DNA from 3 places in the Fictibacillus sp. 23RED33 genome. Region 1 is predicted to be linked to each of the others. Evidence: riboswitches for the same ligand, from Rfam matches in the RefSeq annotation. Region 1 holds a riboswitch; each other region holds the start of a gene.
The links. Region 1 has a riboswitch for cyclic di-GMP ahead of IHV09_RS08800 (S1C family serine protease). Riboswitches for the same ligand answer to the same signal wherever they lie in the genome.
Positions count from the first base shown of each region.

Region 2: another riboswitch for cyclic di-GMP. It lies ahead of IHV09_RS22735 (methyl-accepting chemotaxis protein); the one in region 1 lies ahead of IHV09_RS08800 (S1C family serine protease).
Region 3: another riboswitch for cyclic di-GMP. It lies ahead of IHV09_RS04265 (GGDEF domain-containing protein); the one in region 1 lies ahead of IHV09_RS08800 (S1C family serine protease).

Region 1 covers NZ_JACZDX010000002.1:65,903-70,122, forward strand. The annotation lists gene IHV09_RS08795 (alpha/beta hydrolase) at 1-793, shown strand, start outside; gene IHV09_RS08800 (S1C family serine protease) at 838-2,139, opposite strand; cyclic di-GMP riboswitch class I at 2,223-2,308, opposite strand; gene IHV09_RS08805 (ribulokinase) at 2,526-4,163, shown strand.
Region 2 covers NZ_JACZDX010000017.1:5,159-9,378, forward strand. The annotation lists gene IHV09_RS22050 (replication protein) at 1-772, shown strand, start outside; cyclic di-GMP riboswitch class II at 2,171-2,254, shown strand; gene IHV09_RS22735 (methyl-accepting chemotaxis protein) at 2,263-3,069, shown strand; gene IHV09_RS22060 (hypothetical protein) at 3,797-4,015, shown strand.
Region 3 covers NZ_JACZDX010000001.1:796,398-800,617, reverse strand. The annotation lists gene IHV09_RS04270 (GGDEF domain-containing protein) at 1-733, opposite strand, end outside; gene IHV09_RS04265 (GGDEF domain-containing protein) at 802-1,752, opposite strand; cyclic di-GMP riboswitch class I at 1,938-2,026, opposite strand; gene IHV09_RS04260 (serine/threonine protein kinase) at 2,105-2,758, opposite strand; gene IHV09_RS04255 (hypothetical protein) at 2,866-3,225, opposite strand; gene IHV09_RS04250 (N-acetylmuramoyl-L-alanine amidase) at 3,609-4,220, opposite strand, start outside.

The DNA of each region.
Region 1 (4,220 bases):
GGGTGGCTTTGGTGCGATGTCTTATGCGGCAAGACACCCTGATCTTTTTGTAGCTGCAGCATCATTTTCAGGTGTACTTGATACGAACCTAGATCCTGAGTTTTTAGAGAAGACGATCTTTCAGAACCAGGAAAAAGTACCACCTGGAACCGTTTGGGGTGACAGAGAAACGAATGAGATCATTTGGAGAAGCCATAACCCTTGGGACCTAGCAGAAAACTTGGAAGGTGTAGATCTTGCCATACACACGGGAACAGGTGAAGCGGGCGGACCGTTGGATGGTGGTTTGGAATCTCCGGTTGAAGAGACTTGCTTTGTGATGTCAACGAGTCTTCATAATCGGTTAGATGAACTGAATATTTCACATGTGTGGGATAGTTATGGACCAGGTTCTCATACGTGGGGCTATTGGCAGCGCGATCTGCACCAAACGTTGCCTCGGTTCATGGATATCTTTAATAATCCCCCAGAAGCGCCGATTCCTTTTCAATATAAGTCGGCTGAATCATCCTTTTCTATCTACGGCTGGGATGTTACATTCGATCGAGATAAAATGGAGTTTGCTAGATTATCCGACGTGACGAAGAAAGGATTCAAACTTCAGGGGTCAGGGAAAGCAGATGTTCAGACAGCACCTTGGTTTAAGCCGAACGGAAAGTATCACGTGAAGATTAAAGGTGATCGAGGTGCTAAAGTTGTGAAGACACGGGCTGATGATGAGGGAAGATTGCGTGTTGAGTTGGATTTTAGTTCGAAACATGTAGGGGATACAGTGTCGGTTCGTATAAAATAAAAACAAACAGCGCTGCAGTTGCAGTGCTGTTTGTTTGTAATGTTTTAATTAACCATTTCTCCACCTAATAATTTAAGTCTATCATCTTCCATTCCGACCACATAGCTCATGGTATAAATGGAAGTTTGTTCAGTGTCATTTACATATTCTTGTGCCTCTAACGTAATATCAACTTGATATGTGCCATCACCGTTATCGCTCACGTAAGAATTCGTAATAGTAGTATATATTGTCTGTGCATATCCTTCAGTAAATACTTCTAATGAAGGAGAAGAAGCTTTCCAGTTACCGCCAATCAGATCGTAAGCTAGCTCATATTCTCCAGCATTCACATAATTATAGTATTCTTCAACAGTGTATACCGCATCATCAGGTGTTACTTCGTAGGAAGACTCATACTCTTCATCGTAATCTTCATAATATTCATCTTCCTCGTATTCTTCATAAGGCTCTTCGCTGTATTCTTCATCCATACCGGTGTTCGTGTCAGAATCTGATCCATCCTCATAATATGCACCTTCATCGTTTTCATCCTCAGAAAGGTCTCCATCATACTCTGGTATTTCGTAATCAAAATCATGATCTTCTTCATATGGCTGAAGATTCATCGGGTTCTTTGACCATTCTGCTAACGTCGGCAATACGGCATACAAAGGAATGCTAAATCCAATATTGTTTTCTTTAATGTATTTGACAGAGTTAATACCAAGCACCGATCCGTCTATGCCACTTACAATCGGTCCTCCACTATTACCCGGTGAAATAGGTGCAGTAATTTGATACATATTCTCATAGTAGTAGCGATCTAGCTGGAAGGAGCGATCTAATCCACTGATGATTCCTACAGTTACTGTGTTTTGCAAACCGAGTGGACTGCCTAATGCTACTACATCGTCACCAGTTTCTGCTTTCTCTTTTTTTATCTTTAATGGAGTAGTATTTGCTAACTCTTGAACACGAATCAGAGCGATATCTGTATGATCACTGCGTCCAATCACCTTACCCGTATACGTTTGCTGATCGCTCATGCGGATGGTTACGCTAACTTCATATCCTACTACATGGGCATTCGTAACAATATCTCCTTTGTTGTTATAGAGAAACCCTGAGCCTTGGCCGTTGGACGTCTCAATTTGCACAACCTTGTCTTGAGTTGCTTTTATTATAGACTTTAAACTTGGCTTTTCTTTTGCAGCGACTTCTTTTGTTATCGTTGTGGTTTTCACTTCAGTTACAGCAGGCTTTGCTTGATTTTGTGGAATCGTTGTAAATAGAAAGTAGGCTAGAGATAACCCGCAAATGAGGACAATAGTGACCAATGTAGAATGGAAGAGAATTTTTTTCATCGAGTCTATTTCACCTTTCAAAATGTATGCCTATAAAAAATAAAAAACCTACAATCTAGCCGTAGGTTAAATGCGAATATACCTTTAGCTGCCCGGCTGTCGTAGTGTGAAGCACCTTAGACCCGTGGCTTTGCGTCCTTACTTTTCAATAAGTTTGCCTTTATATGGTTATCATACTTTTATCCTATCATATATGGAAAAAAATACAATATAGCATTAACTTTTCGTGACTATAGAACCATTACATGAATATCTTAAATCTTGTTAGTAAATTTTAATTGTTTATATTTGCACACTACCGAACTCATTTATGTTCATTTATGTTGAGAATTCCATACATATTCTATATGATTATGGAAAAGCGCTTACATAAGAGGTGAGTAAAGATGTCCGGTTATTCTATTGGTATTGATTTTGGCACGGAGTCTGGACGAGTACTTGTGGTTGAGGTTAACACTGGATCCATAAAAGCCATAAGTACCGTTCCCTACAAACACGGGGTAATGGTCGATGTTCTTCCAACAGACCAAAGTGTTCAGATTCCTCACGATTTTGCTCTGCAACATCCTCAAGATTATCTCGATGTGTTATACCATGGTATTCCTACTGCTATGAAAGAAGCTAACATCCGTCCTCATGAATTGATTGGGGTTGGAATTGATTTTACTTCCTCAACATTTCTCTGTGTGAAAGAAAACCTAGATCCTTTATGTTCGCTAAAAGAATATGAAAATAATCCTCATGCTTGGGTAAAACTTTGGAAGCATCATGGGCCAAAAGAAGAAGCGAAAGCGTTGTTGGATAAAGCCTTATCTGAAAAAAGTGAATGGCTGAAAAGGTATGGTTTCACAGTATCAACAGAATGGTTTATTCCAAAATGTCTTGAGACGATTAATCATGCACCTGAAGTATATGAAGCTACCGACTACATGTTAGAAGCGGGAGATTGGGTCGTTGCAAAACTGACTGGAGAAGTGGTAAGAAGCAATTGTTCTCTTGGATTTAAAGCCTTTTGGAGTGAGGAAGAAGGCTTTCCCAAAAAGTTCTTTGAAGAATTGAATCCTACTCTAGGGCAGATGGTACATACAAAGTTACAAGGAAAAGTAGGCAAAGTTGGCCAACGAGCGGGTGTCCTTACAGAAGAGGTGGCGAACTCATTAGGATTACCTAAAGGGTTACCTGTTGGAGTCTCAATCATTGATGCTCATTCTGCTCTCCTTGGTGTTGGTGCATCACGTTCTAATCAACTTACGATGGTAATGGGAACATCTACGTGTCATATGACGCTAAATGAAGAATTTATTCAAGTGCCTGGCATCTCAGGGGTGGTGAAAGATGGCATCCTACCTGGTTTTTACGCCTATGAAGCGGGTCAATCGGCTGTTGGTGATCTCTTTGGATGGTATGTGAAACAAGCTCCATCTTCTTATGTGGAGGAAGCCAAGAAACAAAATCTATCTTTATTTACTTATCTGGAATCCTTAGCGATTCAAAAGGAACCAGGGGAAACTGGCTTGATAGCATTAGACTGGCATAATGGAAATCGATCCGTATTGTCCGATTCCAACTTAACTGGAACTTTAATAGGTCTCACGTTGCAAACAAAGCCAGAGGATATTTATCGGGCATACCTTGAAGCTACAGCGTTCGGGTCAAAGATAATTATTGATAACTTCGAGTCATGGGGAATTGCGATTGACCGTGTATATGCTTGCGGCGGGCTGCCACAAAAGAACGAACTGCTCATGCAGATTTATGCCGATGTCCTTAACCGAGAGATTCATGTGTCTTCCACAGATCATGCTTCCGGAATCGGCGCGGCCATGTTAGGTGCTGCTGCAGGAGGATTGGAGTTAGAGGAAGTCGTACAATCTATGAATCAACCTTTTCTAAAGACTTACTATCCAAAGCCGAACCATGTTGAAAAATATGAGACTTTATTTAAACTGTACAAAGAGATTCATGACGAATTTGGCTACAAACGTCCTCATGTAATGAAACGGTTAAAGCAAATGACTGTATAGGGGTAATTGAGGTTTTTTTACAATAAACGTAAAGGGTGCTCCATTCCATTTAAACTG
Region 2 (4,220 bases), on a different contig from region 1:
TCTTGATGGCAGCATTAATTCCAAAAACGGAGAAGCTGTCCAAGTTCAATACCGGCATGATTATCGATACGTACTTCGTGATATTCAAAACGAATACTTACCAGATCTTCAACCAAAGAAAAAGACACGAGGACGTCGTAAGACTGTTGAAAGGCTTTTTAATACATACTCATTACACCATGCGCGTCTGCTTGATCTCGTGAAGCTTGTGGAACTGCGAAACTTTGATGTAAAAGGATACCGAGAGACCATTCTCTTTCTCTATCGATACTGGCAGTGCTGTTATGTGGCAGATCCGGAGGAAGCTTTAAGGCAAACACTAATCTATAACTCACAGTTTTTGGAACCATTGGCTGAAAAAGAAGTGATTCGTGCCACCAAGAGTGCGGAGAAGGCATGGAAAGCCAAAAATAGCGAAGAGGCGAACACTGTAGCCAAAGAAAAAGGCTATCCAGGAGCCGGCTACAACCTAAAGAACGCTAAAATCATCGGATGGCTCGATATCACGGAAGACGAACAGGTACAGCTGCAGACAATTATTGGACGTAACGAGAAGAGAAAACGTAATACTGAAGCTAAAAGAGAACAACGACGAAGAGAGGGAATGAAGCCTCGTAAAGCGTATCTTGATGCCCAGAAGGAAAAGACAGAGGACAAGCTATGGTTGTTGCAGAAAGCTATAAATAAATATCCAGATACAACACACGAAGAGTTAGCGAAACTATTAAACATTGAAAGATCTTATGTAAGTAAGTTACTCAAAAGGCTTTAAAATTGTAAAAAAATGTATGTGACAGGTATGTCTCTTTATATTAAGGGGACGTAGTCCCTGCCCCTTTATGGGGCTTCTGTTTTTATTCGTACCTTTTTACATCTACAACCTCAGTTTGTATCACTCTCTGTGTTTGAGCGTGCGGATGTTACGTTTGTAGTCACTCGTGTAGATCCGTATTTGTTTGTAGTTCAGCAGTACGGGCTGTATAAGTTAAGCGTACTTTATAAGGGGAGGATTCTTTTGATTGAGGCTATTGTTTTAATCGGTTGTATCTTTATTTGTATTGCTTTAGATTATGGTGTGGAATATTGGAGAAGACATCGCTAATTGAGGGTTTAAAAAGTCTTTAATATCTGTTTAATAACTTATGCTTTTCTTTTACAGAGCTGCAAGTCTAAGTTTTCCTTCTATGACGGGCCCGAACACCAGGTTTTTTCTTGCTATCGCTTCGAAAATCAAATGACCCCACACAGGCAACATCATCCTATGTGGGGTCATTTGAACACCTGGTGGTCGGGCTGTTTTTTAGTTAGAAGTGGTTACTTTTTGGTAAGGTTTAATCTTATAGATTATAGCTATAAAACAATGAAGAAAAATCCATTTAAGTTTGTTTATTTGGTTAGGTTAAGAACATGGAAAAATATTTAATGAAGTGAGTTTATGTATGTTTATAGGCAGAGGAAAGTAGTAATTACATACGTAAATGGATAGATAACATAAAGGATAATCAATTTATATATGATTTACGCATCGATTTCGGTGTTTTTCCTTATGGATAAAGGCTTGATGCTGCTCAATAAAATATCGTAAACACCAGAAGACCTCACACACCCAACGTACACGGGTCTGTGAGGTCTTCTGGCACTCTTTTTAAGAGCAGCAACAAAGTAGTTTTTAGTACATGCTCTGAGAAGCTCATATTTTGGTTTTAAGAGATTTTTAGTTCGTGTTGATTTGAAATGCGTAAAATTTTGCGACGTGTATTCAAGGGCTATTTAATGTCTTTATATGAGGATATTTATTTATTCTCTTGATTTTCATACATGAATTATATATTCTCTCATTTCTTGAGGATCATTGTTTTTTTAGATGGTAATTTGTATTGTAATGGAGAAAAGTTAAAATTCACCATGTGTATAAAGTTGATATTTTTACAACGGTCTTGTCCTATTTTTCTAACCCTCCCGAAGCCAGGTAGGAGGGTATGGATAGGAAGGTTCCCCCGATAAGGATTGGGTCTTTATATCTTATGTGCTACATAAATAAAAAGTTACGTTTAGGTTTCTTAAGAAAAAAGATTCCTACAGATAGACATTGAGTTTTCCAGCAAGAACAATATGTAAATGGGAATAGTGAAGAACTAAAGTTAAATATTTATCTAAAAATGACGATGTTTTAAATAAAAGGTACTGTGATCATTTTTCTGTATTTGGGCGCTTGGAAAAATAGGAGTGAGTAGCGCAACCGACTATAGGGAGGAACACTTAATGATTAAGACTAGTACCCAAATTTTAGATTTAAATGCGCTTGTATCTGCTCTCGAAATCAACTTAGCAATGATTGAATTTAATTTAGACAGAGAAGTTATTTGGGTGAATGACAATTTCGCTCAAACGATGGGTTACAGACGTAATGAAATGATAGGATTGGATCATAAAAGCTTTTGTACAAAAGAATACAGAGAAAGCAAAGAATACATAAAATTATGGGAAAACCTTAGGTTAGGTGAAAAATTTCAAGAGAAGATTGAACGCATTGATAAAAATGGAAATATACTTTGGCTCGAAGTAACATATATTCCCATTTTAGATAACGAAGGAGCAGTAAGTGCAGTCCTGAAAATCGCAACAGATATTACAAATCGAGAGAATAGCACAACAAACATTATCTCTAAATTAAAACAGATGCCTAATGATTTAGTAGATATAGTAATCATGAATTCTAATGAAAAAATAAAAGCATTAGAGTCATTAAAAAAACAAATTGATTTAATTAGTCAAACATCAAAACTCATTAAAGATATATCTTCACAAACAAATTTATTAGCTTTAAATGCAGCAATAGAAGCAGCTCGGGCTGGAGAATACGGAAAGGGATTTAATGTTGTAGCTCAAGAAGTAAGGAAATTATCAGATAACTCTAAGGAAGCAATTCAAGAAGTTGACTTAAACATCAAAAACATTACAGCAGAACTTTTAACCGTTAATCATATAACAGAGGACTTGCAAAAAATAGTAAACGTTACAAAATCAGAAATAGATGAAACAATATCTGATTTTGAAGCTATGTTATAAGATTGTGCGATGTTTAGTTACAGCGCATCTTAATTGCATAGAAACGAGTGGAATCATACACACAGTAGGTTGTACACATATAGTAAAGGTATGACCGATAGAGTGCATCCCTGATATCACCAGCGCTGTATTGGTTTTTTTCAGCTGCCGGTTAAGGGGGAGAAAACATGAAAAAAAGAAAGTGTCCATGTCTGAAAAAGACTCCTTTGATCAGACCTCTACATTCACTACCACCTATCGTTTGTAAAAAACGATGTTGCCACTCTAAATAATAATGTATACCGACCGAGTTCTCCAAACAGAACGCGGTCTTTTTAAATCCTGACAAATAAAAAGAGAAGCCTTTTTATAGACTCCTCTCTTGTAAAACGGATCGAACTTAGTGATGGTTACGATGACAGCTGCATCTTTTCTTTTCGTATCGTTTACACTTGTAGTAAACGGTACGAGAAGGTTCGCATTTTCTTTCGTGTCTTCTACGACAACAACAGTTTCTATAGCCTATGATTATTCCCCCCCTAGAAAAATAATCCGACCCTATTGAACGGATCCGGTTCCTATATGCTATGCCGGTAGGGACAAGTTGTATAGACGATTATGGTTATTGTTTAAAGTATTCTATTCTCTATTCGTGAGTCGTTAGAGATATTTTTTAAGATTAGAAATTAGTTAGAGAGTATACTTCATTTATGTTTTTGAACCCCGATATCTATTAGGGGTGATTATAATGGGAAGTAATTTACTTGGAGATGCTGAACTTTCTATTTCTGTGATTCCTTTCGTTTTTTTATTTGTTATATTAGTTGTGATTGCTGTACTGATCAGGATGTTATTTCGTTGGTTGCCGAGACAAGTATTTAATTTCTTAGTCAGTTGTGGTTTATTAGCTGGTGCGTTTTTATGGGGCTATCTCACGTTTTACGCAGAGTGGTTTCCCTATTTTTAGGGGTAATCTTTCAACGAAGCAAATCAATGAAATCGAGAGAAAACGGAAGATCGTAATTTTTAATTATGTAGCTTTTTTGAACGTATTTCCCGAACGCAAAAACCCTGAATTTCGCCGAAAATGGCTGGATTCAGGGTTTTGTTTTTTGTTTTGGTTCCGCAAAGGATTTTTATGTTAACTAGATTTGTATAGAGTATTCATATCT
Region 3 (4,220 bases), on a different contig from region 1:
GCTTGAGCACCTCATCACCAATTAAATGGCCGTGCTGATCGTTAAACATTTTAAACCGATCAATATCACATAATACAAGTGTAAAAGGTTTATTCTGTTTTGTTTTTTCCAATACGTCCTCTTGAAATTTCCGATGATTCAGCAAACCTGTTAAATAGTCTTGTTCAGATTGAAGCTGATACATATTCTTCTCGAAATAATATTGTCTTTCTTTTGAGGCAATCACACCGCCGTAAAAAGCGATCAACCATAAGAAGATGCTCTTCATTAAAAATTCAAAGGAAGAGAGCGTGTTCATATACCCACTATCTCTTATAAAAAAGTAACAGAGAATGGTAAAACTCACTGTTCCTACTATAAAAGCGCCCTTTAACCTCCAATACAGAGCAGCATGGATAACGATTAGGTAACCAACAGCAACAAACGCACTATCAGCTCCACCAGTAAGCTGCATCAACCATGCATAAGCAAGACAATCAAAAACAATTCCACCTCTTGTAAAAACACGGTAGTACAGTGACGTCTCTGGCAATCGGTGTAATACAATTTGTGTGGATGTCATATATATAATGCCGATTATAAAAAGGATCGGAAAAGTTTCCGTTTCATAATTCAAAACGCTTGATATAGGTTGATAATAAAAAACAGGTATGCAAAGAATTAAAAAGAACCACCGTAACAAAGATGATATGGTTTCAGAACGGTGTTCCGTAATCGTAAATGAATCTTTCATGCATTCAACTTCCTTTACGTTATACGATCTGCGAAAAACATAGCAGAAAGGCCCATTATTTTACATGATCAAATCAGTGATTTATTCTCACTTCTAGCTCTTTTGTTCGTGTACATACGCTCATCAGCAAGCTGCAGGTAATAGTCTATGTTTTCACATGCATCTGCAAGTAATTCTATTGCACCATATGCCAATGAGATGGATTCATTCCAAACGATAAGCTGACTTTCTAGTTTTTCAGTTAAGATGTATGCTTCATCTTCAGTAATTCCTGGTAAGAGAAAAACAAATTCATCTCCACCGAATCTAAATCCAGAGAACAATTTTAGTCGCTTTGAAAGTTCTGCGATCTGCTGAAGTATCTCGTCACCCGCGTGATGCCCTAGCTCGTCATTGATTAATTTAAAGTTATTGATATCAAACATGACAAGTGTAAGAGGAAGCTTAAGTCTATTTGCCTTTTCTAGCTCCTTTTCTAAACAATCATAAAAGTAGCGACGATTATACAGATTTGTTAATGGATCACGAATGCTAATCTCCTTAAGATCTTTAAACTGTTGAGAAGAGAAACCGCTTAGAAATCCTGTAACAGCATGGTGAGAAATCCGGTTCCAGCGATCTAACATAAATAGTTGTATAACTAACGGCTCGTTGGACGTTGCTTTTTTCACTTCAAATAAAACGGATTCACTAATACTCGTTGTAAAACACGCAAGTGCTTGATGAGGAATTCGTTGATGCCTTAAAAAATGAATACCTGATCGAAACGCTTTCTGCTCTCCTTGTTTTAAAAAGGATTTGAATCGTTCTTCTTCTAAAAACACTGCATGTACAATCCCGCGTAAAAATTTCTCTAGTATCTTCTCGTATTGCTCAACAAAACCGTTTAGAAACGTATGAAAGTCTTCATTTTTTCTTAGATGTTCTTTGTGTGTATGTATCATGGCTGGAATAGACTTCATAAATTCTGGTAACAAGTTTTTTTTGAGTGCGCGTAAGTCTAGTTGGAAGTTTTCCATTCTACAACCCCTCAAATCCCTCAAAAATTACATACAAAAAGCCATCACCTAATAAAGGGAATGGCTTCAATTTATGTTTTAGATACTTTTAACCTCTATGAACACATTATTCCTGCAGAGAAACTACAAAATACGAGAATAAAGCTTCATAGAAACGCTTGTGTCTAAACACGAGTCCGTTTCCCTTTGGCAACCGGCTGCCATTGCATGTTCACCATACTTTAGGCCCATAGCTTTGCGTCCCAGCTTTTCAACTGGTTTGCCCTTAATAACAAAGGTTTTTATTGATTTATAGTTATTATATCCTACTAAGGTAATTTGTGCCAATGATTTTAATAGTTCTTTAATCCTATTATTTTAGGCTTTGTTTTTTGGATATTTTTAACTTTCTATAGTACCTATACCCAATCCTTACTCCATTCAAAACAATATAAGGAATCTTTATTGGAAAGTAATACAGCGTTTTCTTGTAAAAAGTAAAATAAGCTTTCCTTAAATCTTTCCATTTCCTGCAAGTTTCGTATCGGCTAAAATCAGATACGTCTACAATAATTCCTCTATTATTGGATATCATGACATTTTTTCCATGTACATCGTTAGGAAACAATCCTTTGTCTTTTGCATGCCTCACTGCTTCATCGATGTCATAAATCACATTTTCAGGAATTTTTACACCTTTATGCACACAGTCGTACAGAGTCATTCCTTCAATACGTTTTAAGATTAAAAAACGTTGTTCGGAATAATAACAAACAGAAAATCCAGGGTGTGTTCCTAGTCGATCATAAACCTTTTTTTCCTCTAATAATCCATGCTCATCCCTGCCGTAAATCTTAACTACATATGCTGGATGTTCAGGATGTGAAAACACCGCTGCATAGTTCCCACAGCCCAGCATCTGCCAAGGGTGTGGTGTATTCACCGGACATACCGGATCAAATGGGCTGCGGCTTTCAATCATTATTTCTCTGTTCAATTGTCTAGCTAGCTGGATAAAGTGTTCCATAAGGTTCCTCAATTCAAATTCTAATCCTATTATCATCATCTTATGTTTCTGCAATACGTTCATTGTATACAGATGTTATCGAAAATGAAACTGGCATGCTTTATCCATTATTCTACGGTCACTTGTAGATAAGAAAGCATAAGTGTTTCTGCTTTGTTTTTTAGATGAATGTTTGGAAACCTCATAATTTCACGATAACCCCTAATAAAGATTTCATATTCTGTAATATCTTCCTCACGGCGTGCATCCATAACTTTAATTCTTCTTTTTCTCAATTCAATTCGTACATCAAATAGATCTTTGCTGATTTGATTCATAATTTGTTCTACTAATGCAACGTATGGCTGTCTCAATTTAAATGGAGAGCCGCAAATAATCTGCAGATCGCGATTAAACACTGTAAGTAAAATCGGATACATCACAAATTTTTCAATAAGCGAACGCTCTTCTTCGCTTCCATATTGCACGACAATCCCCCCAATCTCAAGAAGACAAAAAACGTGAATGTACGGATAATATGTTTCTTATGTGAAAACTTCGAATCTGCTTTTTTGCCGAGCAGTATCCCTTTATTATATGACCGTCGAAAGAGTATGGAATTACAAAACGGTGCGAGATATCACCTTTTTGCGAGAGGTAGATCATTTCTATTCCAACCCGTTCTTGAATGCATCTCATTAATAAGTTAGTCATGAAGCAACCTCCTTTTTTATATTATATGCGAACAAACGTTCTTTTTATACTAGAAAAAAATACCTGCCTTACTTAAGAGGCAAGTATTTTTGTTTTATTTACTATTACCTGGAATGAAAATCAACTACTCTCGAGGCTGTTTTCGCATTGATTGTTTCTAGGAGTAATCAATATGAACAGCAAATCCTGCAGATTTAGCTTTTCGAGAAAGGTTTTCGGCATTCTCTCTAGATGTGAATGCCCCAATCTGCACCTTATAGAGCTTTTCTTCTGCAGTGACAAGTTCTTTAAACTCGTTCTGGTTAACAACAAACTTTTTTAGCTCATACTTAACATCCTCAATGAAAAATGGAAATGTTTTATCATATTGATGAAAACAGTTTAAAGGATCTGTCCTTCTTTTTGGGTCTAGCTGAAAGTGCCCTTTTATGTCCCGCGCAGGGTCCCATTGGTACATCTCACATAAATACGCAAAAAACCATACATAACGGCTGTAAGCTTTGTTAAAATCTATGGAAGGTCCATAGCATAACTCTACTCCAATCGCCCATTCATTAGCATCCGATACGTTAGAGCGAACGTGCCAAGCTTTTTCTTGCAATGGAATGATCATCAATATCTGTTTATCATCTATGAATACGTGTGCAGAAGCCTCTAGTTGTCTGCTGTTGAAATATTCGTAGTTCTGTTGAGCCGTAGAGTTAGGGTTACCAGTATCGTGCGCAACCGCATAGCGTGGTATACGGTTACCTCCTGGACGCTGCTTCCA